Regions from separate parts of the Paenibacillus sp. OK060 genome, predicted to be linked through region 1. Evidence: riboswitches for the same ligand, from Rfam matches in the RefSeq annotation. Region 1 holds a riboswitch; each other region holds the start of a gene.
What was found. Region 1 has a riboswitch for cyclic di-AMP ahead of BLS14_RS08980 (3D domain-containing protein). Riboswitches for the same ligand answer to the same signal wherever they lie in the genome.
Positions count from the first base shown of each region.

Region 2: it holds a riboswitch for cyclic di-AMP, as region 1 does, so the genes downstream of both, BLS14_RS30915 (3D domain-containing protein) here and BLS14_RS08980 (3D domain-containing protein) in region 1, are expected to answer to the same signal.
Region 3: it holds a riboswitch for cyclic di-AMP, as region 1 does, so the genes downstream of both, BLS14_RS17815 (HAD family hydrolase) here and BLS14_RS08980 (3D domain-containing protein) in region 1, are expected to answer to the same signal.
Region 4: it holds a riboswitch for cyclic di-AMP, as region 1 does, so the genes downstream of both, BLS14_RS31830 (C40 family peptidase) here and BLS14_RS08980 (3D domain-containing protein) in region 1, are expected to answer to the same signal.

Region 1 covers NZ_FNFR01000002.1:606,586-613,889, reverse strand. The annotation lists gene BLS14_RS08995 (M20 family metallopeptidase) at 1-55, opposite strand, end outside; gene BLS14_RS08990 (ABC transporter substrate-binding protein/permease) at 237-1,700, shown strand; gene BLS14_RS08985 (amino acid ABC transporter ATP-binding protein) at 1,687-2,409, shown strand; cyclic di-AMP (ydaO/yuaA leader) riboswitch at 2,695-2,891, shown strand; gene BLS14_RS08980 (3D domain-containing protein) at 2,894-3,562, shown strand; gene BLS14_RS08975 (polysaccharide deacetylase family protein) at 3,695-4,483, opposite strand; gene BLS14_RS08970 (prenylated flavin chaperone LpdD) at 4,633-4,977, shown strand; gene BLS14_RS08965 (PspA/IM30 family protein) at 5,107-5,778, shown strand; gene BLS14_RS08960 (DUF350 domain-containing protein) at 5,874-6,275, shown strand; gene BLS14_RS08955 (DUF4178 domain-containing protein) at 6,299-6,805, shown strand; gene BLS14_RS08950 (DUF4247 domain-containing protein) at 6,817-7,304, shown strand, end outside.
Region 2 covers NZ_FNFR01000015.1:50,501-57,804, forward strand. The annotation lists gene rsmA (16S rRNA (adenine(1518)-N(6)/adenine(1519)-N(6))-dimethyltransferase RsmA) at 1-259, opposite strand, end outside; gene rnmV (ribonuclease M5) at 264-809, opposite strand; gene BLS14_RS30915 (3D domain-containing protein) at 966-2,150, opposite strand; cyclic di-AMP (ydaO/yuaA leader) riboswitch at 2,424-2,677, opposite strand; gene BLS14_RS30920 (TatD family hydrolase) at 2,919-3,689, opposite strand; gene BLS14_RS30925 (HD domain-containing protein) at 4,018-5,298, opposite strand; gene BLS14_RS30930 (AbrB/MazE/SpoVT family DNA-binding domain-containing protein) at 5,618-5,872, shown strand; gene rsmI (16S rRNA (cytidine(1402)-2'-O)-methyltransferase) at 6,163-7,044, opposite strand; gene BLS14_RS30940 (tRNA1(Val) (adenine(37)-N6)-methyltransferase) at 7,045-7,304, opposite strand, start outside.
Region 3 covers NZ_FNFR01000004.1:581,394-588,697, reverse strand. The annotation lists gene BLS14_RS17840 (hypothetical protein) at 111-389, opposite strand; gene BLS14_RS17835 (zinc ribbon domain-containing protein) at 488-733, opposite strand; gene BLS14_RS17830 (organic hydroperoxide resistance protein) at 939-1,358, opposite strand; gene BLS14_RS17825 (Nramp family divalent metal transporter) at 1,805-3,100, shown strand; gene BLS14_RS17820 (HAD family hydrolase) at 3,241-3,933, opposite strand; gene BLS14_RS17815 (HAD family hydrolase) at 4,099-4,494, opposite strand; cyclic di-AMP (ydaO/yuaA leader) riboswitch at 4,615-4,790, opposite strand; gene BLS14_RS17810 (glutathione peroxidase) at 5,158-5,634, shown strand; partial or broken gene BLS14_RS33585 (hypothetical protein) at 5,613-5,678, opposite strand; tRNA gene BLS14_RS17800 (tRNA-Leu) at 5,785-5,867, opposite strand; gene BLS14_RS17795 (urease accessory protein UreF) at 6,288-6,989, shown strand; gene BLS14_RS17790 (hypothetical protein) at 7,267-7,304, shown strand, end outside.
Region 4 covers NZ_FNFR01000018.1:26,527-33,830, forward strand. The annotation lists gene BLS14_RS31815 (YwhD family protein) at 92-595, opposite strand; gene BLS14_RS31820 (M1 family metallopeptidase) at 698-2,689, shown strand; gene BLS14_RS31825 (hypothetical protein) at 2,700-3,542, shown strand; cyclic di-AMP (ydaO/yuaA leader) riboswitch at 3,795-3,932, shown strand; gene BLS14_RS31830 (C40 family peptidase) at 3,936-4,406, shown strand; gene BLS14_RS31835 (GNAT family N-acetyltransferase) at 4,808-5,302, shown strand; gene BLS14_RS31840 (c-type cytochrome) at 5,453-5,812, shown strand; gene rbsK (ribokinase) at 6,139-7,140, opposite strand; gene BLS14_RS31850 (4a-hydroxytetrahydrobiopterin dehydratase) at 7,170-7,304, opposite strand, start outside.

The sequences.
Region 1 (7,304 bases):
AACGGGAAGCATATTGATCAATTACAGTTAAAATTTGTGTTTTGGTATGTGTCATGGTGGACTCCTTAAGCAAAAATGAAAATAATTCAATAATTATATCATAGTTGCGGTTATTTTTCAGAAACTAGTCAGGATTTGTAATGTCGAAATTCATTGCATAATCATGCATTCTACTTTATAATGACTCAGGCATCAACAACAGAAAGCATACAAAGTATTATAAGGGGAGAACAGGGTTGAAATTGATTAGTCGTTACACCATGATGCTGCTAGCTCTTGTGGTCTTGCTTACTACGGTTGCACCTGTTGCGTTGGCAACGGGAACTACAAGCAATTCAGGCAGTAAAAAGCTGGTGCTCGGTACAAGTGCCGATTTTGCACCATATGAATTCCATAAAGTGATTGATGGTAAAGACCAAATTGTCGGATTTGATATTTCGATTGCTAAAGAAATTGCTGCCGATCTTGGCGCAGAACTTGTAATAGAGGATATGGGTTTTGACGGACTTCTTCCTGCGTTGCAGAGTGGTCGTGTGGATATGGTCATCTCGGGAATGACGCCAACAGATGATCGTAGACAAAGCATTGACTTCTCCGATACCTATTATAAATCAAAGCAAGTCATCATGATTCGCAATGCGGATAAAGATAAATATCCAACCATGGCGGAGTTGGAAAATGAAAAGATTGGAGTTCAAAAAGGCTCCATTCAGGAAACGATTGGCCAGGGAATCCCAGGCGCAAAACTGACAGCACTTGATAAAATATCTGATATCGTGCTGCAATTGCAGACCAATCGTGTAAATGCTGCGATCGTTGAAGATACGGTGGCTGCCGGTTATCTGGATGATGTGATTGGATTAGCACCGGCTATTCCGGATGAAGAGCAGGCCGAAGCGGCAATTGGGATTCGTAAGGGCAATACGGAATTGCTGAATGCAGTGAACGGAACGCTCGAACGTCTGAAAAGCGAAAATAAAATCGATCAGTTGGTTACCGAGGCAAGCCAGTTGATGGCAGACAAGGTGAAAAAAGATCAAAACATTTTTCAAGTGTTCTGGGAATACAAAAGCTTTTATGCAACAGGCGTAGGTTACACCCTCTTACTGTCTGCACTCGGTGTAATATTCGGGGTAATTATCGGTTTGATCATCTGTCTGTTACGTCTGCATGACGTTTCAATTCTGCGTTGGATCGGAACAGCTTACGTTGAAGTTATTCGTGGTACACCAATGCTGGTTCAGTTGATGATTATCTATTACGGTCTTGCTCTAACGTTGGGGATTAATTTCACGCCGCTTCAGGCGGGGATTATCACACTATCCATTAATAGTGGTGCCTATCTTGCCGAGATTTTCCGCGCTGGTATACAGGGTGTGGATCGAGGCCAGTTGGAAGCAGCTCGTTCCCTGGGAATGGGTAGAGGTGCGGCAATGCGCTTCATTGTGCTTCCACAAGCGTTCAAAGCGGTGTTGCCGGCGATCGGTAATGAATTCGTGACCATTATCAAGGAATCTTCCATCATCTCGGTTATTGGTATGGTGGACATTATGTACCAGGCAAGTGTAGTCAAAAACATTACGTACCAAGGAATGAATCCATTCCTGATTGCAGCGGCCATTTACTTTGTGCTGACGTTCATTTTGTCCAAGCTGCTGGGTCGACTGGAAAGGAAGTTGAGTGCAAGTGATAGACGTTAGACAATTACACAAATCATATGGAAATAACGATGTGCTCAAGGGCATTAACGTAACAATTGGCAAAGGCGAGGTTGTCGTGGTCATCGGTCCGTCCGGATCGGGGAAAAGTACCTTTTTGCGCTGTCTTAACTTATTGGAGCAGCCTACTTCCGGTGAGATTGACTTTGAGGGAGTTTCGATCACTGACCCTAAACACAACATTAATGCAACTCGTGAAAAAATGGGGATGGTATTCCAGCATTTCAATCTGTTCCCGCACAAAACGGTGCAGCAGAACATTACGATTGCTCCCATTAAAGTGAAAAAACAATCTGCACAGGAAGCGGAACAAATCTGCGCAGATTTGCTGAAGACGGTTGGCCTGTCTGACAAAAAAGACGCTTATCCTAATCAGCTGTCCGGTGGACAGAAACAACGGATAGCTATTGCAAGAGCGCTTGCGATGCAGCCGCATGTCATGCTGTTTGACGAGCCTACTTCAGCACTGGACCCTGAAATGGTCGGTGAAGTACTGGATGTCATGAAGCGGCTTGCAGAGGGCGGCATGACTATGGTTATTGTAACGCATGAGATGGGCTTCGCACGCGAAGTAGGGGACCGCATCCTGTTCATGGATGGCGGGGTTATTGTAGAAGAAGGAACCCCTGCTGAAGTGTTTGGTGAGCCTAAGCATGCACGTACACGTGACTTCCTTGCTAAAGTGCTCTAATACATCCAAGTCATCATTAGGATGAATTGGATGAAAATGCAAAATATATACTGTGGATGAGAATTCTTATTCCCTCATAGATCCCTGTCGGCGACCTGTCGGCAGGGATTGTTTTGTTGCGTGTGAATACACACGGATTTACATAAAAAGTAACGTTTCTGTCATCAACGATATAAGCTCAAATAGACATTTTTTTGAAAAAATCGCTTGAATTCAGCAAAAATATTGAAGTGAATTAGCCAGATGGTAACATTTACTACGACTCTTGGTTACAAAGTTGTGATATATTTGTTCCTGCCGAAACTTCCGGAGTTGGGAGTGTGGGGGATGTAACGATGCAGAGTGTGCTTGGGGAAGAATCATTTGCACACGGCTTGGGGTGAATTAGGGCTACATAAATTATTAATGTAATTGAACCTATAGGGTGGTTTCCTCCATCCGAATCCGACAACTAACTTCGCAGGCATAATGAGGGAGGAAGACCATGATTAACAAGAAACGTATAGCCAAAACAGCAACAGCTTTGCTGACAGCAGCAATGCTCATTCAGGCCGTTCCGGCTCATGCTGATTCAGTTCATGTGGCCAAAGAGGGGGATACCTTCTACACCTTATCCAAACAATATGGAGTTGGACTTAACGCTCTTATTAAAGCTAACAATGAGATTTCAGCTTACAACATTTATGGTGGTTTGAAAATTACGATCCCTGGTAAAACAACGAACACAGCTTCTGCAGCAGCAGCTAAAACGGAGGCCAAAACGGTAACTGCCGCAAGCCTTGACGTTAATGCAGATAGTAAAGTTGTACAAGCCTGGGGTAAAACGTTTGATTACAGCAAAGCTGTCGACGTCAAAGCAACAGCATACTCCGCAGACGCTTCCGAAAATGGAGGATGGGGTGCCGTGGATTACTTCGGTAATCCGCTTGAATTGGGTACCATTGCAGTAGACCCAAGTATCATTCCATTGGGTACAAAGGTACTGGTGACAGGTCATACACATCCAGGACTGCCAAAACAGGCATTTGTAGCAACGGCTCGTGATGTGGGTAGTGCCATTAAAGGTCACAAGATCGATATCTTTATTCCTGGCAGCAAGCAATCCGTGAGCACATTTGGTATTCAGGATGTTGAACTTTACATTTTGAAATAAAATCAAAGCGTAGCTGCACATCATCATATGTGACTCCAACTAAATCTAAATTAAACAATAAAGGGTGTTCTCCAATCACGATAATGTGAATGAAGGACACCCTTTTGAATATCCGACTGCCGTATTCTAAACCTATTTACCCTTTGGCAGTTCCAGCATTTCGTCCAAAGTCACCAGCTCGTACCCGCGGTTTCGCAATTCCTCGATAACTTCAGGCAACGCCTCGATGGTACCACTCAGCTTCGATCCGACACCGCCTCCTGCATGTTGCAGAACAATGGAACCTGGTTTAACGGCCGACAGGATGTTTTGTTTGACTTCCTCTTTGGAGAGGCCCTTCCAGTCCAGGGAATCGACGTTCCAATTCACAATGCTGTAATGTTGTTTGGCCGCCCATTGCAGCTGTTGCTCATTAATGTCGCCATAAGGTGGACGAATCATTTTGGGCGTGTACCCCGCCAGATTCCGAATAATATCCCCGGTATGTAAGATTTGTTTGCGAAATGCATTCATGGACAGCTTACTGAACTCCGGGTGATTGTAGCTGTGATTGCCAACAATATGCCCTTCCTTTACCATGCGTTTCACTAAATCCGGATGTTTCTCAGCGCGATGTCCCACAATGAAAAACGTAGCCCGCACCTTGTATTTTTTTAGAATATCCAACACCTGCGGGGTGAACCGTGGATCAGGTACGTCATCAAAAGTCAGTGCGACCTTTTTTGTCGAGGGGCCATTTGTTTTGAATGTATCCGCATATTTCTGTCTGAGCTGTCCCAGCGTCAGCTGCTCCTCTTCAGAAGAATCAGACTTCGAAGCAGGTTCGGTTTGCGGGCTTGAAGAAGCCCATAACTGAGCAGGAGCGTAACTTCCTCCCAGAAGAATGACCATGATGGATAACATTATGAGGCGTATACGCATGTTAGTGCCTCCTTTTCCCAAATTGCGTTCTCTTTGGTATGCCCGGGGCCATCCGTATTTATGCATAATGTGAGATGTTTCATTGCTGATTTATCAAATCGGAGCCATAATTCCACCATATATATATAGAAAAGGACAGGTGGATCAGGATGAGTACATACGACTTAAATTCCGTTCGTTTACAGGTGATTGAGGCAGGGGAAGACAAGCTGTTTATGGTAACTGGAGGCAGATCACATATTGGAGCAGTAGCGACATTTTATCCGGACCGTGAGCGGGTAAGCGGGGCTACGATGCATATTCCGGGGCATAAAGAGCAAGAGCTGTGTGAAAGGCTCGCACGTAAGGCTGCCCTACATTTAAAAGTAACCGTGACCGTGATTATGGGGATTCACTTTGATGCAATTACGCGCATGCAGATTGATGAGATTGTGCAGACTGCAGAGAAGCTGCTTGATGAAGAGCTGTGCCAAACTAGTCAACTGATTCAATAGTTCGATGGACGCTAAGTAGGCTAAAATCGTTTTTTATGATTTTTTTTGTTAAAATTGAAACGAGTAGAACATTGCCACGTATGTATGTTTATATACAAGGATGAACTATCGACTAGGAGGAATACCATAATGTCCATTTTCAAACGATTGCGCGATTTAACGATGTCTAACATTAACTCTATTATTGACAAGGCAGAAGATCCGATCAAGATGACGGATCAATATATCCGAGATATGCAGGAAGATCTGGAAGATGCGGAGAAAGCTGTTGCTGCACAGATCGCTATTGAGAAGAAATTCAAGCAGCTGTTCGAAGAACAGGAAGCTCTCGTGAAGAAACGTGAGGAGCAAGCACATACAGCAGCGCGTGCACAGAATATGGATTTGGCTCGTCGGGCACTGGAAGAGAAAAAAGTGGCTGAAGAGAAGATGGCTGAATACAAAACAAGCTATGATCAAAACAAGGCTTCTGCCGATAACCTTCGTGGCAAGCTGGACGAAATGCGCAAACAGTTGACCCAAATGAAAAATAAACGTGAAACATTGGTTGCGCGCTACAACGCTGCAAAAGCTCAAACCGAAATCAACAAGGCGCTGAACGGATTTGGCTCCGATACTGCAAGTGCCGGCATGAAGCGTATGGAAGAAAAAATGATGCAGATGGAAGCTCAGGCTGAAGCTAGCAATGAGATGTCGTCCAAAGGAAAATCGCTGGATGATGAGTTCGAGAAGCTGGGCAAGGATCAGGCTGTTGAGGATGAACTGGCAGCATTGATGAAGCAATACGAAAATAAGAACTAAACCTTGTAAGCAAGCAGGGGCACCAGCGGAGGAGAGACCAGCGTTTCTCCTTCGCTTTTAATTGCGGTTCATGTTGAGATGTGGGGGCTATGTAAATGGATTTGAACATTTTGGCAATGCTGGTCTGGACGTTATCGGGTTCGGTTTTGCTGTTTGTCTTAATGTATGTGGATTCTTTGTTCACGAAGTATAAGGATTTTGCCGAAGTGAAGGCGGGCAATATGGCCGTTACAACACGTATGGTTATGAAGCTGTTTGCTCAGGGATATGTACTCGCCACCTCCATTTCGACAGCGGGTCATCTTGGAGAAGCGTTGTTGGTATCCGTTGTTTCATTTATCATTTTGCTGATTCTGGAGAGTGTGGTTCACTTTATGATTCGGAGATGGGCCAACCTGGATCTGGATACGGGAATACAGCAGGGCAAGACAGGTTATGGTTTGTTCTCAGGTGCACTACATATCGTGGGCGCATTAATTATTGCAGCTTGTTTATAAGATAAAGAACAGGAGTAATGGGTATGAGTGTGTGGAAACGGATTAAAGGGATAATAGCCAAACCTGAACCTCCTAAGGCAGAGAAAACAATGCTTCAGCTGGCACCTGGTGATATCTGTGAGGTTTCGCTGGTCACCTATGAAGTGGTTGGACGGGTACATCATCGAGCGCGGAATGCAGCTGTCCTCACGTTGCAGGATGGTACGGCAATCCGACATTTGCATATTGAAGAACGGGAAATGACCCGGTATGCCCTCTATACACCCATTGATGGCCGTCTTGATGCACCAGACGAGGTGCCTACGTTGCTGGATCTGGATGGACGTGCGTATCATCTGGAGGAAGAATACGGAGGAATGGTAACCACTGCAGGCAGGACACCCTATGGTCAGGCTGGGGAACAATTAGTATGGCAATATCAGTCTGATGATAACATGCTTTTGCGTGTGGAGTGGCAAGACAGAAGATTTACGCTGTATGAGGGTGAGTCCATTCTTCCTGCGGATATCAAAGTGATTCGTTCGAGCTAGGAGAGGTTCCAATGAAAAAGCGCTTGGCACATGGATTAAAATTAATGCTGGTCCTCAGCCTTGTGATGTCGCTGCTGTCCGCGTGCGGAGCACCTTCCGTTCAGGACACATATCCGCTTGAATCGGTCAGCGGCAGTGGTAACACGACATCCTATGTGTACCGAGCTGCCGATCGTACCGTTCCAGAGGTTGCTCAGGAATTATCTGAACAACGGAAGCCGGATCAGATCTCGGCGGAAAATACAGAGCGGATGTTCCTGGTGTATCAGGACCAGTATTATCATTTGCAGCAAGACCCGAATAAAGCGGAAGACACCTTGGTTGAGGTGGATTCCAAGGAATATGTTCGGAAGAATTATGATTCGTCATTTTTGCAAGGTTACTTAACCGCAACATTAATTGGTAATTTGTTTGATTCGTTTGGGGGTAGAGGGTCCGGTACGTATCGTGGTTATACGAACAAGGACACGTACAAACCAAGTGAAGGTTCTTATCGGAC
Region 2 (7,304 bases), on a different contig from region 1:
ATCGCTGATCAATCTCTACAGCCGTTACAGGACCGGCTACCCGAGCCAGACGTTCTGTGAGTGCGCCGATCCCTGGTCCGATCTCAAGTGCGCCCTTGGACTCGTCCAAATCAGCTGCATTTACAATTTTGTTCAATATATTTTGATCGATCAGAAAGTTCTGACCTAAGCTCTTCTTGAATGAAAATCCGTGTCTTTGAATAATTTCTTTGGTTCGTTTGGGTGTTGCAATTTCTACGGTTTCTTCCATGCCTTTCATACGCTCACAATCCTTCACGTTCAATTTGCGATAATGCTTCGGAGAACTCTTCCCGGGTAATCTGGAATACACTCAACCGCTTGTGGAACTGCTTGCCATTGCAATAACCTATGCCCAGCAGATTGCCCATCTCCATACGACGTGCAGCAGCCTGTGGGTGCACAATCAGTCCCGCCGCAATCAGATCCTCCCAATCGATCAAACTTGGTGCGCCTTCATATGACGTGTGTACACGTGCTAATGCATGACGAATCGCCTCCGGTGAAGCGTTCTCCACTCCGATGTCGCCTTTGCGCGTAGCATCTGCCTCCGGAATGAAAGCATGCTTGCAACCAGGTACTTTATTGGCGATGATTTTACGAATACGTTCACCAGCATGATCCGGGTCTGTCAGTACGATGACACCACGTCTCTCTTGAGCAAGTGCGATCCGCTTTAGAATGCGCTGGTTGATGGCGGACCCACCAGTCTCGATCGTATCTGCCTGAACCGCACGTCGAATGGCTACGGTATCGTCACGGCCTTCTACCACGATCACTTCTTTTATCATGTTCCATTTCTTCCTTTCTAACGCAAAAAGAAGAGGAATATCCCTCTTCTCTGCCAAACGGCGGGGGAGACTGAATTCAGACCCCTCCGCCGCATATTCCGCATGAATCATTCATGCTTATATTTTATAGCATTCCCATTTCAAAGTAAAACGATTTTAGTTCGCTTCCGGCTTCACCGGACCAATCACATATACCGTCTTGCCTTTCTTCCGTCCGAAGTTCAGGGCATGCTTCACACTATCATAATACACATCAATTTTGTTGCCTTTAATGGCACCACCTGTGTCTTCCGCACGACGGAAGCCAAGGCCCTCGATATACACCCACCAGCCAATCGGAATGATTTTGGGATCAACCGCAATGGTACGTCCCTCAGTTACCCGAGTACCTGAAGCTGTTTTTGTGCCGATACCAGGCTCTTCAGAAGAGTATGCCGTCATGGATACATTTTTCAAGACTTTTGAATATTTAAAAGAACTGCCTGAGACGGTAATTACTTTGCTGCCCGAAGCAGCGGTTTTCTTCGAGTTCGTGGTTGTTGCTGTTTTTGTCGTGGAAGTCTGCGCCGATACCGTCTGAATCACTGGCTCTTTCACAACAGGTTTGGCTTTGGTACCAATGGCAATCACTTTATCGACGCGATTCGTTGCGACCGATTTACCCACCATTTTTTTGGAGACCAATTCTCCATCCTGAAACACTTTTTCAATATGCTGTACAAGTGTGCCTTCTTTACCGCTCACAACGACACGATTGTCGCCTTTGTACAAGCTAGGGTCAGCCGTTTTGATCACTTTATAAGCAATCGGATGTTCCACTTCCACCGTACGCTTTGTTACCCGCACTACACGGATTTTCATATCCGCTTCAATAGTGGTTCCAAGCGCCGGATATACTTTGTCTTCACTTGCAATTTGAATACCTGATTTTTTAATCGCATCTTTTACCGATGAATCGGTTGTATACAGAGTCTTGGTGTCCCCGTCTGCCGTAATATTAACTGGAACGGCCCGCTCAATAACGATGCGGTCTCCATCTGTGATCGCCCCATTCAAGGGCATGGATACCTGATCGTGAGGGCTGACTGTGATTGACTGCTCCTCCAGCATTTCCTGAAGCATTCCTGTACGAGTCTCTACCGCTTGAGCTTTGCCATCAATAACCAGTGAAATTTGTTTCCCGGCCTGACCGTAAACGACTAACAAGATCATGATTGTAAGCGCAATTGAGAAAATCGCGATCAATGCCATTTGACGCAAGTTCTCATGCTTCCACCGCAACGCGAAAGACTTACTGGATGATCGTGACTCATGGGTCTCTTCTGGTTGGAATGTGCCCACTTCTCCGTCCTCCTTCATAGCCTCGCCGTCTAAAGTAATGCATGATGTCTTTGACGCGACTATACCAAATTTTCTACAGAACACAGATCGGACCAACATAATCCGGTTCTGCACCATGAATCAATCTTCGCAACATGATGTCATCCTCCTGAATACTTACCGTATGATGACAGTATTTCTTTTATTCAAAAACAAAAAAGCCAAAGAAAGAGTTTAAGAGGAACTCTTTCGTGGCTTCCGAATGATTCTGAATATCGGAAATTCATGCACGAGGTTGCCTCTCTTTTTCCGCTTGCGAGGTTAGCTGTCGGGTTCGGGCGAAAGAGAGCCGCCCTATCTCCGGTCATCCGCTCATGGCGGACGCCCTTGAATTCACCCCGAGACCCAAAGAAGAAATCAAATACGGCTTCGCAGATTCATACGCTGCTTTTGGGTCAGTGCATGTTGCGCATCGGCTGCAAACACCGATGTTTAAGCCCTATTGGTTCCCCCGCTCTCCGTTAACGGAGACTCAGCGAGACTGATTCATGAAAGTAATGTTGTTTCATCGGAAAGTGTCCCTTTGTTCATCCCCCGAACATCTGTCCAATTTTCCGCACAACAATTCACTGAAAAGATGATATCCTGTTTCTATGCATGTTGTAAAGCGTTGTTCAAGTACGTTTTTCTAAATATTTGGTTAAAATATTGTAATATTCTTGATTTATTTGGATCAAAAAGCAAATTAACTCCGCCTAACTCACTTTTTCACCCGTTTTGCTCGATCTTTTAACGAATCCCAAATCGTTCCATGGCATTTTTGGTCGTTATTGCTGCAATTCCCTCTACCGAAATGCCTTTAATTTCCGCTGCTGCTTCTGCAACCAGACGTACATGCGCTGTCTCATTTCGTTTTCCACGATAAGGGTGCGGTGTCAAATAAGGAGCGTCCGTTTCGATGAACAATCGGTCCATAGGAACCTTCTCAAGTACCTCTTTGGGCTGCTTTGCATTTTTGAACGTGATTGGCCCTCCGAAGGAAAGATGAAAGCCTAAATCCAGACACATTTTCGCCGTTTCCCAGCTGCCAGAGAAGGAATGCATGACACCGCCTACTTCTCCAGCTTTCTCTTCACGCAGAATCTTTACAATATCCTCATGCGCATCCCGGTTGTGAATGACAATCGGCATATTCAACTCACGGGCAAGACCAATCTGTTGTCGTAATACGCGATGTTGAACCTCTTTCGGTGAAGTGTCCCAGTAATAGTCTAGACCAATTTCACCGATGGCTACCACTTTTTCATGCTTGCATAAAGATGCAATCCATTCCATATCACCCTCTTGCATTGTGATTGCATCCACTGGGTGCCAGCCTACGGCAGCATATATAAAATCATAGGTTTCAGCCAGCTTCATCGTGGTTGGAATGGTCTCCCGGTTAAAGCCCACATTAATCATGCGACCAACGCCTGCATCCACAGCACGCTGAATCATTTCCTCGCGGTCCTCGTCGAATTGTGGTGCATCCAGGTGTGTATGTGTGTCGAACAACATCATGCTGTATTTCTCCCTTCATGTCGAATAAACGACTATCTCTATTTAATCCATCCTGCAGTCTTAACCAGAACATAACTATTACTAAATTGGATCATGTTTTTTTTATATTTCTTTCATTGTTTGTTGAGCACAACATGTAGAACGAACAAGTTCCTTCATATCTATATGTGCTCATTTTTAGGCAATCGGGTTGTATTCTAATTACTTTGATTACAAAATTATGTCGATCTACATGTACTCTCCATTAAAGCAGATTACTGTATCATGAAAAATAGCTCTTTTCGAAAGCTTTTTTACATCATGATTCTTGAACAGCATTGCGCATCATTTAATGGGAGAAATAGGGGCGTATATGGGACGGTAATTCATGAACAATCGCATCCACCTTATTCTGCGGATAATACAAATGATGTTTTCCGCGATGAAGACCACTGATTGAACGGACAATGTCGGACACCTCTGACAACTCATGTAACTTGTCTTGCCGATCAAGCAGCAAAATCTGCTTGTCCGTGGATTCATCCGGACGAAACACATCATACGGATTATCCGTTGGAAAATCAATTTCTAGATCATACTCGGGATTGAGACCGGCTACAGTGAAGGCTTCCCGAATCTCTTCAATCATGTTTACGTCGATCTGTTCAATCTCTACATACTTATATAATTTGCGATCTATAAATCGTTCGCATAACTCACTTAGAACAGTATCGTCCTCTTTGCGCCACTGCATAAATGCCGTCTGAATCAAAGCTTCGTCCAGTTGTAAATATTCATCCACCGATAGATCTCCAGCGAATAACTGGGGTAGTGGATCAATCATGAAGCGGAATTTGAAACCTTGCTGTATGAGACTTTTTGCCCGCTTAAATATTTGCCGCAATATAATTTCCGAACTTCGGGTAACCGGATGAAAGTAAATTTGCCAGTACATCTGGTACCTGGACATCAAGTAATCCTCCACGGCGTGCATGCCCGACTCCTTGACCACAATTCGTCCGTGATATGGACGCAGCATACGCAAGATACGGTCAAGGTCAATCGTCCCATAGTTTACACCTGTAAAGTAGGCATCCCGAAGCAAGTAATCCATGCGGTCCGCATCGAGCGGACTGGTAACCAAATTAACGACAATAGGTTGCTCATACGTTTTTTGAATAACAGAAGCCACTTTCTCGGGAAAATCAGGAGCATACCGTCTTAAGATCGCCCCTACTTCGGTATCACCTGTAATGATCCGACAAGTCCAATCCTCATGATTCATATCGAAAGCTTCTTCTATAGAGTGAGAGAATGGCCCATGTCCAAGATCATGGAGCAATGCTGCACAAAGGGCTACTGTTTTTTCCTCCTTTGGCCAATCTGAATAGTGACTTCTTTCGAATTGGGAAATAATCTTACGTGTAATTTCGTAGACGCCCAAGGAATGTGAGAAGCGGCTGTGCTCTGCACCATGGAAAGTAAGAAACGAAGTTCCCAATTGACGGATTCGGCGTAAACGTTGAAACTCGGGCGTGTTGATCAACTGCCATATAATCGGATCTTGCACATGGATATAATTATGTACCGGATCTTTAAACACCTTTTCTTCCGTTAAACGCTGTTCCATGTCTATTCACTCCTTTAAAATATCGTTTGTATTTGTCGCTTTTCAGTATAATACCACCAAGGATTCGACAGGCTTTGACGAATCTTGTCGAATAAGGTAGTTTTGTCGTTTTCCAAATCGACAAAGATGACATTGATGTTTAAATACGAAAAATGGCTTCCAATCCCTTACCACTCGTAATCTTATCAAAAACAGCCTTTATTTTAAGCTAATTTTAAGGTTGACTGTTTTGGGAATCGTTGGTATGATGAGTATCATAAAACATAAAATAATGTCGAATAATGACAATGATCGTTAGCTGAGAGGAGCACTGATTATAATGATGAAATCAACAGGTATTGTAAGAAAAGTGGATGAACTGGGACGGGTAGTTATTCCAATCGAATTGCGCCGTACGCTCGGTATTGGTGAAAAAGATGCTCTTGAGATCTATGTTGACGGCGAGCGCATCATGTTGAAAAAATACGAACCAGCTTGTATCTTCTGTGGCAATGCAGAGAACGTTACTTATTTCAAAGGTAAAATTGTTTGTAACGAATGTATTTCCGAAATCCCTGCACCTGTGACAAAATAAGAAATATCAGGTATAATGGTCTTATTAAATTGTTATTTCTAACCTTTTTATATTCCTTGATCGCCTTCCCGGTGTGAACCCCACCGCTGGAAGGTATTTTTTTGCTTTATTATTGGTTTTCATTACCCAAAAAATCGAGCTACGAGTCTGTTCAACTCCAAAAAGAAGAGCGGTGACGTTCGTAATATATTTTTTCTCCGCTCTGCTCGTTTTCATATTCCATTAAGGTTGGATCTAAGGTCCCTTAAAGTTTATGTTCCCTATTCCAGCATATTTTTGTTGATTCGTTATTAAATTAAAGCGTTATATACATCTCGTTTCGTCAAACCTCGATCCGTTGCCGTTTTCTTCATCGCATCTTTACGACTAAGTCCTTCATTCTCATAATGGCTCACATGATCCTCCAAGGACAGCAGTTGCCACCAGGCTTCCCGCTCCGCCTTACGCTCTTCTTCCCTGATACCTTCTACAAGCAAACAATATTCCCCAAGTGGCGGATGTTCCTCAAGCCATTCTATGCACTCTTGGATACTGCCTCTTGCGAACTCCTCATGACGTTTCGTCAGTTCACGTGCCAGTACGATCGACCGATCACCCAGAATCTCTTCGAGATAGGCCAAAGTTTTACGAATACGGTGAGGGGACTCATAAAATAGCAACGTACCGTTGGACTCATTAAAAGCTTCCATCACTTTTCGCATGTCTTTTTTCTCCCGCGGCAAAAAGCCGCCGAATGTGAAACGCTCCGTCGGTAAACCAGATACGATCAGAGCTGATAACGCGGCATTGGCTCCAGGGATGGGAATGACCGTAATTCCAGCTTCAAGCGCAAGTTTTACAAGATCGGAACCAGGGTCCGAAATGGCCGGCAGACCGGCATCACTGACGAGTGCCAAATTTTTTCCTTCTATTATATAGCGTATGAGTTCAGGCCCACTAGCTCCCTTATTATGCTCATGGTAACTGAACAACATCGATGGTGTAATTTCAAAATGGGTAAGCAGCTTTCGGGTCTGACGTGTGTCCTCCGCTGCAATGATGTCACAGCTCTGCAATGTTTTAATTGCTCGAAATGTCATATCGTCCAGATTACCGATTGGTGTTCCTACCAAGTATAGTTTACCGGCACCACCCGACTGCTCCGCGTAGCTCTTCTGAATATGCAATGTCATCTATAACCCTCCTTCCGTTGTTCGTTGTGCATGCTGCGCACCGTAATATATGTCCATGATTTCTTCGCAGTATTTCCCTTCTTCATTGTAAACAATCAGTGGTGGAAGCATGCGTACCTCCGGTTTCCCATCCTTGAGCGCTTCAATCAACACCATATTGGCTTCCAAATGAGCACGGGGATGTACCATCCGAATCCGCTTTGGTTCAAGTTTGTACTCACGCATCAGAGTGATGATCTCTCCTAAACGCTGCGGACGAT
Region 3 (7,304 bases), on a different contig from region 1:
ACTTACCCGTTTTGAGTCATCTCGGTCGCTTTTTCACATTTTATTTAAGTAAAACGGAAAATAGAAAAAGAGCGCAGGCTCTATGCCCACGCTCGTATCTGTTTTGGCAATTACTCGGCAATTGCCTTTTCCATCCATTGGTCGTCGATCATCTGTTGGTGCAGGTCACCAGCCCACTGGTCCATGCATTTGCAAATGAAATCTTTGCGACATACCGGACAAGGTGTTTTCTGTAGACGGCTGATATTGGTCAGCTTCCATTCCGGGGAATGGGAGTAGAATACACGGCATTGTGTACCGTCTACCAATTTCATTTTAAATTCATACAATCCGTCTTCCTTGTTGCCACTAGCTAATTCTAAATTTGCAATACGCGGTCTATAAGACATGGATATCACCTGTTAATTCAAATTTGGTTCATGCATTGACACTTCTTAGTACTAAATCATATTAAAGAAATTTTAGTTCGATGTCAACTCACGCACATTTACCCACCAAATAGAATATCAAGAATGGTACCCACCTGACCCTGTTTTTTCCCTTTCAACACATCCGGATCGAATACTTCTACATATCCACAGGAAGAACAGGCGACGAAGAGATAATGATTGTGCTGAATATCAAACATTTTGCTAAGTCCTGCTCCTGACATGGATACTTCCTTAATATTGCAATCCGTACCCCTGCATTTGGTACATACAAATCGTCGTTCTATCATCTCTTCAATACTCATTGTCGTTCCCCCTTATTCGAATGTATGACTTCAAGCAAGAGTAGATTATGTAAAATAGTACGCTGTTCAACATGCAATCTCCTGCATCTCATCTGTATTATAAAATACAAAACCCTGCCGAAGGCCAGCAGGGTCTTGTACTCGAACATCAGGTATCCAAAGATACCCTGCTCTATATGTTCCCTTTACTCCTACGAGTCAGGTCTTAAACTACATTAAGTACCACATCAATATTGCCGCGTGTTGCTTTGGAGTAAGGACAGAAATCATGTGCCTTGCGTGCAAGATCCTCTGCTTGACTGTGATCCACGCCAGGCATGCTCACATCCAAACGTACAGACAGTTGGAAACCATCATCTGCCGGATCCTTGCCGATGGATACATTACTTGTGACCACCACATTCTCCAATTTCACGCCTGCTTTGCGTGCCACATTGGCAAGAGCACTTTCATAACATGCACCGTATCCCGCTGCAAAGAGCTGCTCAGGATTGGTTCCTTCACCACCGGAGCCTCCAAGTTCTTTTGGCATTTTCAGATCATGCTTGAGCACGCCATCCGAAGAAGCCACCGAACCTGTACGTCCACCTTTAACTGTCGCTGTTGCTGTATATAAAGCTTCCATTAAGAATCTCTCCTTCACCTTTAAGTTTTTTGTTGCCTACAATTCAATTTAAACTTCTGGCTCATTTTGAAACGTTGTTGCTCCTTATTCAGCTTTTACATCTTTATCTTTTTCATGCATTGGGGATGAACACAGGTAATTTATCCAGGGTTGGGTAATATACTAAGGCACAATTCACTCTCCGGTAATTTTTGTCCTCATACACAAAAGTTGCACTAGACAAAAATAATTGAAGGAGTACAATGTAAGTATCAACATAAACGTTTAGACATATGTGAAGTCGTTTAATTACGCTTTTAAGATTTTGGTTTCAATGTTCCAATTTAATCAAAGGAATGACACCGTTCCTCTTCATATAGAATATCAATACTTCAAAGTCGGGTGATTATATTATGAGTAAAAAAAATCCGTTCAACACTCCTTCAAATGAGCCATTGGCTGCGGGCATGGCCCCATCTCTCGGGGAAGCCCACAGCTCCATGAAGGTGCCTCAGAACGCTGCTTGGTGGAAAAAGTTCCTTGCTTTTGTTGGACCGGGTTACCTCGTTGCCGTTGGATATATGGATCCTGGGAACTGGGCAACGGATATTGCCGGTGGTTCACAATTCGGATACACGTTATTATCCGTTATTCTGATTTCAAACCTGATGGCTGTTGTGTTACAGTCTCTCGCTGGCAAGCTCGGGATTGTCACAGGACGGGATTTGGCACAAGCCTGCCGCGAACGATTCAGCATGCCTGTTGTGATCGTATTATGGATTTTGTGTGAGCTTGCGATTGCAGCCACTGACCTTGCCGAGGTTATTGGTTCAGCCATCGCGCTCAAGCTGCTGTTCAACATCCCCATGTTATACGGCGTCATTATTACCGCTGTCGATGTACTGGTCATTCTTTTGCTGCAAAATAAAGGCTTTCGCGCATTGGAATCCCTCGTAATTGTACTAATGGCTACCATCGCCCTCTGCTTCGGGATTGACCTGTTTCTCGCTAAACCAGATATGGGTGGCGTCATGCATGGTTTCGTACCGAATGTCGAGATTTTGCAAAATCCGGCTATGCTCTACATCGCCATCGGGATTATCGGCGCAACCGTCATGCCCCATAATCTGTATCTGCATTCTTCCATTGTGCAGACCCGTCAGATTGAACAGACACCAAAAGGAAAAAAAGAAGCGATTCTGTATTCCACCATGGATTCAACCATCGCTTTAACGCTAGCTCTGTTCATTAATGCAGCCATCCTGATTGTGTCTGCTGCCGTGTTTCATAGTGCGGGTATGACCCAGGTGGCGGAAATTACAGATGCTTACCATCTGTTGACACCTCTGCTGGGAACCACCATCGCTAGCATCCTGTTCGGTGTAGCCCTGCTGGCTTCAGGCCAAAACTCAACACTCACCGGCACGTTGTCCGGACAGATTGTAATGGAAGGCTTCCTGAACATTCGTATTCCAGCGTGGCTTCGTCGACTGGTTACACGTCTGATCGCTATCATCCCGGCCGTCATCGTAACAGCCATTGCTGGAGAGCACGGAACAGAAGAACTGTTGATTCTTAGCCAGGTTGTGCTGTCTCTGCAGCTACCCTTTGCCGTCATTCCGCTGGTAATGTTTACGAGTGACAAAAAAAGCATGGGGGCTTTTGCCAACAAGCTGTGGCTCAAAATCATCTCCTGGATCATTGCCGGAATTATCGTTGTCCTGAATGTGTATCTGATTATCCAGACCATTCTGTTGTTCTAGGTTAAACGGAATTACGCCGTATTTTGTCTAACTCAAAAAGGCTGATCAACTCAAGTAACGTACCCCTTGAGACGATCAGCCTTTTATATGTTAGAGCAGCAGCCTAATTATACCGAATAGTTCATAAATACTGCTCTTATTTAGTTGTCTGAATTTTGAGTTACCATTAACAAAGGAAGAAGTTCCTCCAGTGATTCAATAGTCCAGTCTGGACGCTCTGCATCCGCAAGCTCCGGCTGGAATCTGCCATAACCCTGCAAAATCCGGATCGTGTGCATACCCAGCTTCTTAGCCGGAATAATATCATTATCAATCCTGTCGCCGATCATGACCGCTTCCTCAGGTTTGCATCCCGCCTGTTTCAACGCTACAGCATACAATTCAGGATCAGGCTTGGACACTCCTTCTTCAGCCGAACAGGCCAGCACATCCACATACTTGCGCAAGCCGTAGCTATCCAGCCGATTTTCCGTCCCCGGACTCTGATTGGCAATGATACCAATCTTATAGTTTTGCGACAACGTCTGGAGAACAGCGTCGGCTGACGCGAAGGGGCGCTCAAGCTCTTTGCGGAACTTCAGCTTCTCCTGTATCTGTTCCCGGTGCCCCTCGTCGCTGATAAGGGTACGAATAGCCAATTTCATCGGCCATTGCTCGTAATTTCGGTAGGAGGCGGCAAATAGTTCTCGCACCGTCTGCATCTCCACCTGATAACCAAGCGCACAAGCTTCACGAACGAACTGACCGATAATATCATCTACCGGCTCCCATTCGTCCACGAGCGTATCCCCCACATCAAAGAACAACCATTGTATTCCACGTACATCCGGCACGCCTATTCCTCCTCGTTAGCCACAGGAAATCCATATCCCTATTTCCCAAACCATAAAAAAGAAGACCCACCAACATGCATGAGTCTCCTCAAGTTTCCGTTTATTTATGATTTCAATTATAACAGGCAGCTGACACTGGATCAATCACAGGAATAGTACTAGCCACTAGCCATTCAGTAGAAACCCAACTTCCCCATTCAAGGAATATACAATACGGTCTGCTCCCATTCCCCGATAGATCCCTTTGGGGTGGCTTTGTTCCGTAATGACACACAGGGACTTGGATGTCCAGGAGCGGCAGATCTGTAAATATCGACAGGTCAGGTTTAGGCTATTTTCAAAAATAAAAACATTGCCGACACTACCTTGCGGCAAAAACCATTTCTGAGCAGCAGCTGTGTTCATGCGAATGACATGCTCCACACCAATCCTCCGGAGCCTGCGCTCTTCCCCTGCACTGTTGGTCAGAACGGCAAACGGCATTTTTTTGTACATCAGCAATTTGATAAATTTACGTCCTGCTTCATTTGGAGCAGTCACTAAGATCATCTCTTTATCCATCATTCGTTCCTCCCTTGGCGTGAAAAGACAACAAAAAAGAAGCGTGGGGGACCAAGGCCTCCCGGACGCTTCTTCAATAATCCATAGCAAAAAGACACTATGAACCAGCGTACGGCTTGTTGCCTCTCCCTTTAACGCTTACGAGGTTAGCTGACGGATTCGGGCGCGAGAGTCGCCCTATTTCCGGCTGTCACCGGAAAATTCACCCCATGGATGCCTACTGTCCTGGACAGTTCATCCTGTTGGTTCCCCCGTTTCCCACCCATGAATGAATGGAAACTCAGCGATTAAAACATCGTTCTTTTATAATCATTAATCAGAGCGATATTATCGTTTGTTTCGTTTTTCATGTAAAATTTAATTTAAATTGGAATTACGATATGAATCATACACCCGTGCCATATTGGTGTAAAGTCTGCGCAGATCACCGAATCGACGGATTTTTGCCATTTCACATCAATAATAGCGCTTACAACGTATCCATTCTCTACCCATCTCATCAAAGCTCTCTAATTCTCTCTTTAGCGAAATTCAGGTAGCAAATCAGTCACAGATCATACACGACAGCTTCAAATTGAGTTAAAAAAGCAATATTAATTTTGCATTATTTAATTGTAATCAATATAATAGAAGAAAGAAGAATATGAAATGGAGGCGATTTTCATGTCAGTCTACGACTACAAAGTAAACACCCTTCGCGGTCAGGAAGTTGAAATGTCCAACTATCGTGACAAAGTACTGCTTATCGTGAATACAGCAAGCCAATGCGGCCTCACACCTCAATTCAAAGGTCTGCAAGAGCTTCAGGATAAGTTTAAAGACTCCCCATTCGAAGTTCTTGGTTTTCCAAGCAACCAGTTTGCACAGGAAAAAGGCTCTTCTGATGATATTGCCGAGTTCTGCCAGATGAACTATGGTGTTAGCTTCCCGATGTTTGAGAAGATCGATGTGAATGGTTCAAGCGCTCACCCTCTTTTCCAGCACCTTACCAAAGAAGCGCCAGGCGTACTCGGCTCCAAAGCCATCAAATGGAACTTCACCAAATTCCTTGTGGATCAGAACGGACGTGTTCTGAAACGGTATGCTCCCAAAACAACACCTGATAAAATTGAAGCGGACATCAAAGAATTGCTTAAATAACAAGTAAAGGCCATCCGACCCCAGCAGACAGAATGAGCATGCATTCAGGGGAAACGGGTGACCTTTTTTTGTCTGGCCCATCTGTACTGTAAATAAAACAAAAAAAAGAAGCTTCCCATACGGGAAGCTTCTTTTTTATCGTTCTTATGATGCGGTCGAGAGGACTCGAACCTCCACGGGTATACACCCACTACCCCCTCAAGATAGCGTGTCTGCCATTCCACCACGACCGCATGTCGTAAATAATCGGCAACAAAATTGATTATACCCGGTTCATGTTTAAAAGTAAAGCATTTTTCTTAATATCATTTTAACTGCGCTTTTCCTTCCATAAATCGTATAATCTCGTCATTTTCTCCTACGAAGTGCATATGATTAAATTTAATCCCGTTTGTATACCCGATTAGGCCGATCACTCTACTTTATTTGTATTACCATCCTTCATATCCCTTAGTATAAAGTAACTCATAAAGTTATATAAAATAACACTAAATAGATTTAATATTCAAAAAACAAAGAAACTATTGACAAAAAGCGGATATTTATGTGAATATATATATCATATAATTCGGATTTACAAACATAAAGCGAACCAAAAAGGAGTATAAATGTTATTTAACATAACATTTAACGAACGTAGGAGGCGAAAGATTGTGAACCGTGGGAATAAGCTGCTCGATTATGTCAAACTGCTTGATTCCTCTATCCAGGTCGGAGGGTTCACCCATTCCTTCGGTATGGATGCCCATATCGCTGAAGGTACCATTCGTAGTGTTGAAGATCTCGAATCATTCATGCGCTGTCAATTGCATCCCAGCATCGTGCGTCTGGAAGGTATGGCGATTAAAGGCATATACACCGCCGCAGATCACAAGGACGCATGGCGTACAGCCCTCATCGACAAACTCGTTCATGTCCAGCGCACCCCAGTCAATCTTAGAGAACATGCCTCCATTATGGGCAAACGACTAATTAAGCTAGCTCGCGCACTACACCCCTGGATTGATTTTAGCCATCTCGAACAAACGCTGGCTAAGTATGAATCTGTTGGCTGTCTCCCCACTGTTCACGCCTGGATTAACCACCACCTCGAAATCCCTGTCGAGGAGGCGGTCCTTGGTTATCTGCATTCAGCCATGAGTGCCTGCATAACCGAAGCCTCCAAAGTGATTCCCCTTAACACCGATACAACCCAGGACCTGCTGGTTCGCCTGGCCGCAGACCTGGAGCATGAATGGGATACCGTCAGCGCCTCCGCTGCGGATGGACCGGTACAACCGACCTCATTGTCCATGAAAACGTTGTTTCCAAGCTTTCACATGCTTGGAGCAGGGCTTCACGCATACAGAGCCTAATTCCCATCCCCTTTTTCTTCACACAACCCACCTCCTCACACAGTAAAATATAAAAAAACACGCCGCAACCTCATTGCTGGCGTGTTTTTTATGTCATTTATTTTGTCTATTTAACGCATTTACGCCATTTAACACATTAAAATACACTTATTTCCGTCTTTTTTAATTGTTAGATGACGCAAATGCGTATATAATAAAACATACAGCTCGCATATCTATATATTTTACACCAAGAATAACCAGCTGAACACTACATTCCAACGAGGGGTGAACCCTTTTGAACAAAAAGAAACCTGTGACTCCTTTCGGATGGGC
Region 4 (7,304 bases), on a different contig from region 1:
CAATTTAGCATAAAAGCAAAAGCCCCGAACCGATCATCTCGGTCACGGGGCTTTTGCTTCTTCTTTTTGAACAGCTTGAAACATTCATTAATTAGGCAAGCGCTTCTTTCAATTCATCCGGAGAAGCGTTCCACCATTCTTCGTTATGCGTAGTCAGCAACGTCTTGAGTGCCGCGCGATCCTCAGGTCCAAGATCATCCAGCATGAACCGGCGCTTCATGGCATAATCCATGCGATTCACATGATCGGCAAGCAGTTTCCATCCACGACGCGCTTCTGTATCAATCCACATCTCACACGCAGTTGCTCCACCATAGAACTGCCCCTGTTCGTTACGGTCCACAGCTACCCATACTAGCCATACTTGGCGTCCATTGGGCACATCCTCACGATTAGTCGAGAACTTGATATTGCGCTCCACTTTGCTCTTCGCATGCATCGCGCCCACATCAATCTTTGCTTCACCGTTATCAATAATAACGGGGGAAAGGTTATTCAGATCAATGGAGCCTGCACCGAAACCTTTGTGTTTGCTCTTTGCACTAACGATATTCAAGGCAATCTGTTTTTTGCCGTTCTGCTCGTTTTGGTCCATGTTTTATAGCCTCCAAGGGTTGATACAAATATTTTAACTAATAATCGCCCCAATGCAAACATATACATGCTGTAGATGCTTGTCAACGGGAGGTATTTAACGATGATTCCACGACGCGCCAAGAGCTGGCTCACCGCAATTATAGCCCTGTGTTTAGTTGCCGGGGGGATATGGCTTGGTCTGGGCTCCACACGCTCCATTCAATCTGACTTGCCTGCGCTCGCCCCGGAATCGGGCAAGCCTACGGCACCCGTCAAAACCCAAACATCTCCGGAAAGTATACAGACACCTACCGCTGAAGTGTTCAGCAACCGCGTAGTGGAATATCACATGGATGTGAAGCTGGTAGACGGGAATGTACTGCAAGGGACTCAGACGATCACCTGGACACATCCAGGTAAGAAAACCGTCAGCGAGCTTTATTTTCACATGTATCCCAATGCCTTCTCTTCTGCCGACACCACTTTTATGAAAGAATCCGGAGGGAAACTTCGAGGTGATGTCATGCCCACTAACGGTTACGGTTCCATGCATATTACAGAAATGAAAACAGAGGATGGGCTTTCTCTCTTACATCGGATGCAGTATGTGCAACCGGATGACGGAAACATGAAAGATACTACCCTCATTAAGGTACGGCTGCCCAAACCCGTTAAAGGCGGTGAAAGCATCACGCTTCACACCCGATTTGAGGTCAAGCTACCGAAAATTTTTGCCCGCATGGGAACAGCAGATAATTTCGTTATGGCAGGTCAGTGGTTCCCTAAACTTAGCGTATATGAGCCAGTAGGCACACGAGGTCAAACGACCGAAGGCTGGAATCTGCATCAGTATCACGGTAATTCAGAGTTTTACGCCGATTTCGGTATCTATAGTGTGCGTATTCGGGTACCGGAAACATACAAAGTAGCTGCTACTGGATTCCCAACCCAGCAAGCGGTTGTGAAGAACGGCGAAAAAGTATATCAGTTCTATGCCGATGATGTGCATGATTTTGCCTGGTCAGCCTCTCCTGATTTTGTTTATGCAGAAGAACCCTTCTCTGCTCCCAATGTGCCAGGCGTTCGAATCAAGCTGTATCTCGACCCTGCTCATGAGAATCTGAAGGAACGTTATTTCTACGCCGCCAAAGCAGCGCTATCCAATTATAGCAAGTGGTTTGGCCCTTATCCGTATTCCACACTGTCCATCGTTGTCCCGCCCAAATCAGGGAATGGCGCAGGGGGAATGGAATACCCTACCTTGGTCACCGCCTTCGGTGCAGATGATTCTGCTCCTGGCTACGATCTGGAACGCACGGTTGTGCACGAGATTGGGCATCAGTATTTTTACGGCATGGTCGCGAGTAATGAATTTGAAGAGGCTTGGCTGGACGAAGGATTCACCTCCTATGCAGAAGACAAAGTAATGGAACAGGAATACGGACTTATCCCGAATCTGCCCGTACAAGCTGGTCTCATTACTTCTCCAGCTTCACTGACACAGGACTCCTGGAAGTTTGATTCCCAGAATCAATATGCAGCAAACGTATACACACGAGGCAAGCTTGTATTACTTGGAATAGAACAACAGGTTGGTGCTAAAACGATGGAGCGTATTCTCTCGACCTATGTGAATAAATACCGCTTCAAACACCCTACTTCGTCTGATTTTCAAAAGGTCGTGGAACAAGTGACGCGTACATCCTGGACCGATTATTTTAATCAGTATGTATACGGCGATGGCATGGCTGACTTTGCAGTGGAAAAGATCGCAATCAATCCTATCCTGAAAGACGGCCAAACGTTGTACGAGTCATCGGTTACATTGCAGAAAAAAGGGAGTGAATATAAGAAGGTTCCTGTTCGAATTATGTTCGAAGATGGGAAAACCATGACGAAAGAATGGGATGGTAGCGAGGAGCGCATTACCTACAAACTGACCTATACTTCCCCTGTTTCCTGGGCTATGACTGATCCGCTATACACGATTGTGCTGGAGAACCATCATATGAACAATTTTCTGAAAGCCGGACTGGATGAGCCAACTAAATCCCGCTGGAGCATGAGCGCAACCAAAATTATAGAAGCCATATTCGGAAGTCTGTCATGGTGAGGTGGATACAGTGAAAGCGAAAATACGTGAAGGCTGGTTTCTCGTCCGTCAGCATATGTTCATTGCGGCACTCTTATTTCTCTATCAATTAGTATGGGGATACTTTCTTTATCGGATGGTGCAGTCAGCTGTGGTTCCGCTGCTCCTGCGTTATCCTGACCCTGATACAGGGGAACTCAGTACGATTTTATTTAAAATGGAGAGCCAACTCGGTCTGACAACGAATCCGGAGGTTCACCGCTATTTATGGATTTTAGGGGCTATGCTGCTGATACGGATTCTGATTAGCCCACTCATTCAGGCAGGGCTGCTCTACTCGCTCCAGCATTATAACCATTCGGAAGAGCGCATTCCATTCATTCGCGGTATCAAAAATTTATGGAAACCGATGCTGTTGCTCCACACCATTCGGACTATATTACTGCTGCTACCCGCTTATTGGCTCGCGCCAAAGCTCTATTCCATCTTTATGGAAGGTTTTCATTCCCTCCATCTGCTCTTGCCTGGTATTCCCTATGTTGCTGGTTGGATTGTATACGGGTGGGTTATCCATCATGTCCTACTGTACATGCAGTTTGGTATCTCAGCTCCCGATGGGGAAGGCGGAGCACGTGGTACGTTTCAAGCTATATGGATTGCACTACGCCAAGTCATCACTCTAATCGGCATTGCTGTCCTGCTGGGCGGCCTTCATCTGTTGGTCTTTGGTGCCTTTACTTCAGCTTCATGGTTACTAACCGGCTTAACTGGTCTTATACTACAACAAACGTATCCACTTGCCCGGTGCTTGCTGAGCCTGTGGAAAATATGTGCCCATTTCCGCCTATGGCAGTCCAACTCGGTCAAGGATTAAATTAAACGGTTAAAAACGGTTACCATCTCTATGTAAAGTTGTATTCTTCAAATGCCGTTAAACAAGCAAACCTCGACCTTTCCCCGTCAAAGGTCGAGGTTTTTTTTGTTAATTTTGTTGTTAAACGTTGCCAAAGTGATATACCTCTGTTACAATAATCGCAGTGAGTTTTTAGTAACAACTTTGTAATCTTTACCTTCATATTTGTAACTACTTAAAATTTAATCGTCATTTCTTGATTTCGCAGGTGCATAACTAGCATAGCCAAATTCCTAGCACCTGGGAAGCGGGGGAACCAGTTATGGGTGAATTGATCTTGCAACAGAGGGATCATAGGGGACCTTCAACCGAATCCTTAAGCTAACCTCGCAGGCATTGGAAGGGGTATATCTCTTGTTTAAGAAGAAATTAACCGCAGCTGTACTCAGCCTCACATTCGCATTATCGCTTGGAGCAGGCAGCGCATTCGCAGATTCGAAAATGGACCAAGTTATTGATTCAGCAATGGGGACTACATACAAAAGCGGAGGAACAACGCTTAACGGCTTTGACTGCTCTGGATTCACAAGTTATGTATTCGACAAGCTGGGCATTGATCTGGCTCGCCAATCGAGTTCACAATTCGACATGGGTGATTCGGTATCCCGGATGGAAATGAGACCAGGTGATCTGGTATTCTTCAATACAACGGGCAAAGGGGTCTCGCACGTAGGGATCTTTGTAGGGAATGGGAAGTTTGCACACTCCTCTTCTTCCAAAGGAGTTACAATTAGCGAATTAAGCGAAAGCTATTGGGCCAACCGCTATGTTGGCGCTAAACGTATTATGAGCACGGACGCATATGAGACATTGGCCATTGAATAGGGACAAGCCGAGCAACGTCATGCTGTAACAATAACTTTACTGTAACGAAGCATAATAGAACCGTCTGGTACATTCTCCGCAGGAATGTTATCCGGCGGTTTTTTTGTACTTCGTTTCCTTAACATATTCGGGATAGCTATCAAACCTAATTTTAACTTTTTTTAAAGCTATTTTTCATTGCTTCGCCCGTGCTCTTATAATGTTTTTACCCATCCCACTATAATATAAACGAAATTACCGGAACTTTTGTTTCACTTTTTTTCAAAAACGAGGACTTGCCAAATGAACGCCTCTTTTGTAGAGTGGAAACAAGCTTAGATATGGAATGACATATGTATATATGTATATGGACAAATCAAAATCATTATAGCTTGTTCACAATGAGAGGAGCGTGCAGTTGTATGGATGAAGCCCCTGTGACGTTTCACGTTGTGCCCATGCAAGAAGAACACGCGGAACTAATCTGCGATTGGCAGTATGACCCGCCTTATAATATTTATAGCTGGCTGCCCTGGGAGCAGATGAAAGCACTTGAAGTGGAATTCGGCGATCCCAAGCTACGGAAAGAACAATATGCGGTGGTGCTGGGAGAGGATCAGCAGATTTGCGGTTTTGCTCAATACTTCCCGCTTGAAGGTGTCACCCGCATTGGGCTTGGCATGCACCCCGATCGATGTGGTCATGGACAAGGGACGGCTTTTGTCTCGGCCATTGTGCAGGAAGCCATTCGCCGGAACCCTACAAACGAAATTGATCTGGAAGTTCTGACCTGGAATGACCGGGCCATTCGCGTCTATCTAAAAGTCGGATTTGTTACGCAGGATACATACGAACGACAGACACCGAGCGGTTTGAAACCTTTTTACTGTATGGTCTATGAAGGTCCACGCGAATAAATAGGGCTTGAAATCACCCTAAAAAGTTCCCGGTTATGTGATTAGTTCAAAAAATTACCACAAAATGCTATGATGTCACTACAGGTTCCGTTATAATGATATGGATAGTTTCAAGTTAGATGATCTTTCATTCTGGAGGGGACATAAGGGATGCACAAATGGATCATGAGCGGGGTATTTTTTGCAGCGTGCGCTTTAGCTATTGTACTAATGTTTACGCTTCCAGGGAAAGAGGAAGTTGCGGAAGAAGCGAAACCGACAATGCCACAAGTTACAATGGATGCAGGACAGGCTGAGGCACTGGTCAAAGCAAACTGTATTACCTGCCACGGCGATCAGCTTCAAGGGGGCATGGGCCCTAGTCTGCAGAAGATTGGCAGCCAGGACGATGTGGAGAAGATTTATACGACCATCGTCAAAGGTAAAAGCGGCGGTATGCCTTCGTTCAAAGACAAGCTGAAGGATGAAGAAATCGCGAATATTGCGATGTGGCTGGCGGAGAAGAAGTAATCCAAGATGTTCAAGGCGATCAGTTTGTGGCAGGGGGCATGTATAGAGAGTGTGATGGCTTCAATCATCCTCTGCTCTTTACTCATGCTCTAAACCACGCTGGCGCTAGACGCACAACGTAGTCAACCCTTATTGGTATTACAGGGTTGCTGGATTTATCCATGGTCATACAGAGAAGAGGCTCTTACTCTCCCATGCTGGGAAGTAAGAGCCTCTTGTTCATTTCAGGGATGCTCCGATGAAAACAACCATCATGCTATGGCGCCATCTAGATGCATTAGCGTATCCTGCCCGCCGGCTTCTGATTCAGCTAAAACATGCATAGATTACTGGCTCTTTGCCTTCTGCTCGGCAAGGAAAGCCTGCACTTCACGTACGGACGGCATCCCGGATTGGGCGCCGAGCTTCGTCACCGACAACGCGGCTGCGCCCATGGCGAAGCTTACCGCCGCGTCCAGCGTCTCTCCGCGCGCGAGGGCTACTGCCAGCGCGCCGTTGAAGCAATCGCCAGCGCCGGTCGTGTCGACGGCGCTTACGGCGTAGCCGGGCGCACGGCACGCGCCGGCACGCTCTGCCTGAACGCGGCCGCTAGGCGCTGCCGCGTACACAGCCCCCTCGGGGCCGAGCGTCGTGACGACAGCGGCCCCGAGGGATGCGGCGAGCTCTGCGACCGCCGCATCCACGTCTTCCGGCCGGAGATCATCCCGGCCGGTGAGCACGGCGAGCTCGCTGCGGTTCGGCGTGACGACGTCGACGCACCGCAGGAGCTCCTGGGGCAGACCCGGCACCGCAGGCGCCGGGTTGAGCACCACCAATGCGCTGCCTTCAGCCGCCAGTTGGGCGGCGCGGGTGACCGCAGGCAGCGGGATCTCCAGCTGCAGCAGCACCGCTGCGGCTGCAGTCAGGCTTTTTACCGTATCCGCCTCTTCCAGCATCGCAGGCATAACCTGCCCATTCGCTCCAGGAATAACAATAATCCGGTTATCTCCTTTGGAGAGCCAGATAGAGGCCGTACCTGTAACGGTATCATCCAGAATGCGAACTAGCGAGGCATCCGCCCCGCTTTCCGTTAGACTGTGCAACAGGCGTTCACCAAAACCATCCGAACCTACGGCACCAATCATCGTAGTCTGTCCACCCAGTCGTGCAGCAGCAACCGCCTGATTGGCGCCTTTGCCCCCGGCCAAATAGTGCAGTTCCTCCCCACTCACCGTCTCGCCTTCCTCAGGAATGATGTCTGTCTTCACCACCAGATCCATATTAAGGCTGCCTACGACAGCAATAAGAGGTTTGTTCTGATTATCGTCTGACATGTATGCTTCACTCATTTCCGGTAGTGCGATATAACCGATCCAGGTTATTCCGACCTCATTTTCTCAAAAGCCTCATTATATTGCTCTGCTTCTTTAATATCTACAGATGTGATGCCACCTTCATCCCATGATGTGAGACGCAGTGTGACTGTTGTATAGTCAATCGTAATGAAAGGGTG